Regions from separate parts of the Paenibacillus sp. GCM10027626 genome, predicted to be linked through region 2. Evidence: predicted binding sites of a transcription regulator. Region 2 holds the regulator's gene; the other holds the start of a gene.
What was found. The regulator NrdR, encoded in region 2, represses ribonucleotide reductase genes. The targets are predictions, from matches to a motif close to AACACNATATATNGTGTT.
Positions count from the first base shown of each region.

Region 1: the regulator NrdR is predicted to act here: its motif matches at 893-910, upstream of nrdI (class Ib ribonucleoside-diphosphate reductase assembly flavoprotein NrdI).

Region 1 covers NZ_JBHTHC010000009.1:89,066-91,527, forward strand. Annotated here, with positions in the region: gene ACFQ0N_RS18425 (Gfo/Idh/MocA family protein) at 1-681, shown strand, start outside; gene nrdI (class Ib ribonucleoside-diphosphate reductase assembly flavoprotein NrdI) at 1,044-1,403, shown strand; gene nrdE (class 1b ribonucleoside-diphosphate reductase subunit alpha) at 1,390-2,462, shown strand, end outside.
Region 2 covers NZ_JBHTHC010000004.1:128,481-130,942, reverse strand. Annotated here, with positions in the region: gene coaE (dephospho-CoA kinase) at 1-208, shown strand, start outside; gene ACFQ0N_RS10415 (lytic transglycosylase domain-containing protein) at 205-777, shown strand; gene ACFQ0N_RS10410 (alpha/beta-type small acid-soluble spore protein) at 838-1,056, opposite strand; gene nrdR (transcriptional regulator NrdR) at 1,232-1,714, shown strand.

The DNA.
Region 1 (2,462 bases), on a different contig from region 2:
GAAGGGCGCTTTGAATATACGGGTGACTATGCGCTCGGCGGCTCGGCTGGCTGGCGCGGCTCAGTACAGCAGGCGGGCGCAGGCGGCATTTTGCAGGATTTGGGATCGCATCTGATCGATATGGCTCATTACGTAACAGGAGAGCGCATAATGGCTGTGCAGGGCTCGCTGCGCTGTACAGAAGCAGGCGGGATCGTAAATTTCGCTGAACGGTCCGCTCAGGATCAGGCGGCGGATTCCGCTTTTTTCATCGCGGATTTTCAAAGCGGGGCCCACGCCAGCTTCCATACAAGCTGGGTTCGCGCACAAGGCGCGGGCGGGCAAACCTTCTCGGTCGAGCTGTTCGGGACGGAGGGCGGCGTGAAATTTGCGACGGAAGGTTATGGCTACAAATTATATGATTGCTGTACAGGGAAACGCTGGCAGCCCATATCGCTACCTGATGCGGATGGCTGGGATTTAACCGCCGAGCCGAGCGAGGACCGATTCCGGCCTTATCGGGAGACCGATAAAAATGAAGTGTGGAAGTGGGCGGAGGCCATTTGTAACAAAAAAGTCGAGAAAACGGCAAATTTAACGAATATCCCAACTTTTGATGATGGCGACCGCGCGCAGCGGGTGATTGATGCGGTGCTGGCGGCTGCTGCGGTTAATAAAAAGGTGAACATTTTTTACGATTAATTGCGGCTTCGCACGCCGCTTTATAAAGGCCGAAAAAGCGCGCAACCGCGCTTTTTTTGCTGCCCGCGAATGGCGGAAAGGGGCGATCCGGGGCCTCAGTGCAGGGCGAAAATTTCCTAAAATTGACTTGCAATTGGGCGATCTTTCATTTGCTGCGAATTACTCTATCAATCTCATTTTTTTAATAAATAGACGATTGGCCCCGTTGACAAACACAATATATTGATATAGATTTGATAAAGCGAACTACATATGGACGTCACGGTGCAGATTTCTCTACTAGGGATTGAAAGTTCCCTGCCGGGAAATCTGTCTGTTTGTGGCAGAGTTGTGACGGATAATAGGAAGGTGGAGGAACGGGGATGCTGATCGCCTATGATTCCAGAACGGGGAATGTGCGACGGTTTATTAACAAGCTTCAGCTGCCGGCCGTGCAGATTGATGCTTCGATGACAATTGATGAGCCTTTCGTGCTTGTAACTTATACGACTGGATTTGGCCAGGTGCCGGAGAAGATATTATCCTTTTTGAAAAATAACCATACAAGGATGCGCGGTGTGTCCGCGAGCGGCAATCGCAATTGGGGCGAACGCTACGCGAAAAGCGCCGATCATATTTCCGAGATGTACGGCGTGCCGATTATTGGCAAGTTTGAGCTAGCAGGCACTGGCCGTGATGTCGAACAATTTATGGAGGGAGTGAAGGCAGTTGCATCATATTGAATTGAATAATTTGGTTATGCAGCGCGGTGCCGACGGCTTCTTCCAGCTGGATAAAGACCGCGAAGCGGTTAGGGAGTTCATGGCGGAAGCAGAGAGCAAAAGCATGAAGTTCTCTTCCAAGACGGAACAAGTGCGCTATATGATTGAGAATGATTATTATGAGGACGTCTATGCAAAATACTCGGAGGAGCAGGTCGGTGAGATTTTCCTTATTGCCCACAGCTATCCATTCGAGTTCGCTTCCTATATGGCAATATCGAAGTTTTATACCGATTATGCGATGAAGAGCAATGATCGCGAGCAATATTTGGAGCACTATCCCGACCGGGTGGCGATCGTAGCGCTATATCTGGGACGGGGCGTGATGGAGGCGGCCGAGGCGCTGGTCCGCTCGATGATGGAGCAGCGGCTGCAGCCGGCAACGCCGACATTTCTCAATGCGGGCAAGAGCCGGCGCGGCGAGATGGTCTCCTGCTTCCTGCTGGAGATGGATGATGCGCTCAACTCGATCAACTATGTGCTCGGCACCTGTATGCAGCTTTCCAAAATCGGCGGCGGGGTAGCGGTCAACCTATCGAAGCTGCGCGGTCGCGGCGAGCCGATCAAAGGGGTCGAAGGTGCGGCGAAGGGCATCATGCCTGTGCTCAAGCTGATGGAGGATGCATTCTCCTATGCCGATCAGATGGGGCAGCGCAAAGGCTCCGGAGCGGCATATTATAATATTTTCGGCTGGGACGTTATGGAATTTTTGGACAGCAAAAAAATTAATGCCGATGAGAAAACGCGCCTCAAGACGCTTTCGATCGGTCTGATTGTACCGAACCGCTTTTACCAATTGGCTGCTGATAACGCACCGCTGCATGTATTTGCGCCTTTCTCTGTGTACAAGGCCTACGGCAAGCATCTGGACGATATGGACCTTGATGAAATGTACGATACGCTGCTGGCAGACGAGCGGGTCCGCAAAAAAGCCGTCATGAGCGCGCGCGACATGCTGATCAAAATCGCGACCATTCAGCTCGAATCGGGCTATCCTTATATTATGAACCGCAGCAATGC
Region 2 (2,462 bases):
GGTCGTCTATGTGCCGCGGGCGGTGCAAATTGAGCGTCTGATGGCCAGACAGGGGATAACAAGGGAAGAAGCTGAAATGCGTATCGATCTGCAAATGGATATGGAAGAGAAAAAAAGAAAAGCCGATTATTTGATTGATAACAGCGGTACGCTTGAGCAAACAAGACAGCAAGTCGAACAATTTTGGCAGGGAAAAGGTTTTTCATGAGACGCTTATTAAAGAAGCGGGTTTTTCTCGTGCTCGTTATCGCTTTGCTGGCCGTTATGTTTTGGCGGTCAGACTGGATGGGGCGATGGATGTATCCGGTGCAGTACAAGGAGGACATCCGAATTAGCGCGAAGAATTACGGGGTCGAACCGCAATTAATAGCTGCGATCATCAGAGCGGAATCAAATTACCAGACAGGGAAGGTTTCAAAGAAAGGCGCATTAGGCATTATGCAAGTGATGCCAGATACGGCAGAATGGATCGTCGAGCAGGGGAAGTTTACCGGTGTTACAATGGACAAGCTGCATAACCGGGCAGATATTGGGATTGAACTGGGAAGCTGGTATTTGCAAAAATTAAATCAGCAGTTCAAAAATAATAAAATAGCGGTTATCGCCGCTTACAATGCCGGGCCCGGGACAGTAAAAAGATGGCTCTCCGAGGGGCAATGGGACGGCAAGCAGGATACGGTATCGAATATTCCGTACGGGGAAACCAGACACTATATACAAAAAGTCATTTATTACTATAATAAGTACATGGACTTATACCCGGATTTTGATACATAATGGGAAGAAGCCCCGATCAGTTCCGGTTAGGAACTGATCGAAGCTTCAGTTATGGCCGTATTATTTAAATTGTCCGGCGAGAGATTGCTCAGCGATTTGTACCAGGCGGCGAGTGATTTGACCCCCAAGGTGACCAGTGTCACGCGTTGCCATGTTACCGTAGTATCCATCTTGAGGGATAGCGATACCCAGCTCTTGAGCTACTTCATATTTCATTTGATCAAGTGCTGCATTGGCTTGAGGGACAACCAGTTGGTTGCTGCTGCGATTTTGGCTCATGTCTTTCACCTCCTTGCGGTTGGTAACTGTATTATGTGCGTTTAAGCGAGTTTCATAACAAAAAAGATGTAGAAATTTTTTCCTCTTTTTGCCGGATAGGAGAAGCCGCGTCATTACTGACAATCACGTCATCTATTTATCAAAATAAAGCACCAAGATGGAGGTTACCAACGGGATGAAATGTCCATATTGCGATTATTCGGGAACGAAAGTGCTTGATTCACGCCCTGCTAACGAGAACAAGTCCATTCGCCGACGTCGCGAATGCGAAAAGTGCAGCCGCCGCTTCACAACCTTTGAAATGATTGAAGAAACGCCGCTGATCGTCATCAAGAAGGATGGAAGCCGTGAGGAATTCAGCCGAGACAAGATATTGCGCGGACTTATACGGGCATGTGAAAAACGCCCCGTCTCGGTCGAGCGCCTTGAGGTTATTGTATCCGAAGTGGAAAAGGAACTGCGCACGACGGCGGTCGCTGAAGTCGAGAGCCGCGAAATCGGCGAATTCGTCATGGCCGTGCTTTATCCGGTGGACGAAGTGGCCTATGTGCGCTTTGCATCCGTATATCGCCAGTTCAAAGATATCGATATGTTTATGAAGGAATTGAATCACTTGCTGTCCAAAGATTCGTTGGCGAGTCCGAAACAGCAGGATTAGGCGAAACGGCAGGATTAGGCGCCAGATTAAGCGAAACAGCGGGATTAAGGGAAACAGCAGGATTAAGCGAAAAAGCAGGATTAGCAAAACAGCAGGATTAAGGAAAAAAGAACAGCCGAAGCGGACTGCAGTACAGCCAGCTTCAGCCAATTTCGCAGCTTTTGCTGGTGAAGTATATATAGGAGACGGTTTTGGACAAAATTTATTAGGTAGAAACCTGATTTTATAGAATTTATAAGTTCGCCGGATAAATTATATAAAATTTAAGGGGAAGAAACTTGCCTCGCGCCAAGGAACGGCATCAGCCGTTTCTTCTCATCATGCGTTGTACTTGTGCAGTTGTATGATTGTCCGAAACCGTTTTTTTGCTGTTTTGTTTGCCGCGGCGGGGAGGGGGAGAAGGGGCGAATATTGTTTGGTCAGGTTGGCAAACATGAATGCTCGTAAATGCCTTATAAGTATGGCTATTTCCTCTAAAGAGTCTGCGTCTGTGGATGATCTTTAATCCGTAAGTTCTGCAAGTAGGAGCTCATTGGGAACCAAACAAAACTTCACTTAAAACTTCCTTTTGTTTCCTAAGCTGAAAAGAAAATCAACAATATTGCGATTGCAATTTTTGGGCGAATCTTAATAAGACTATACAAGTGCTATTTAACCATGCTGAGGGCTTAGGTGGTGTGATTTGTTGTTGGTTAGAACAGGAAATTGAAGAAAAATAAGGGGATACGTACTCAATAGACTTAATGAG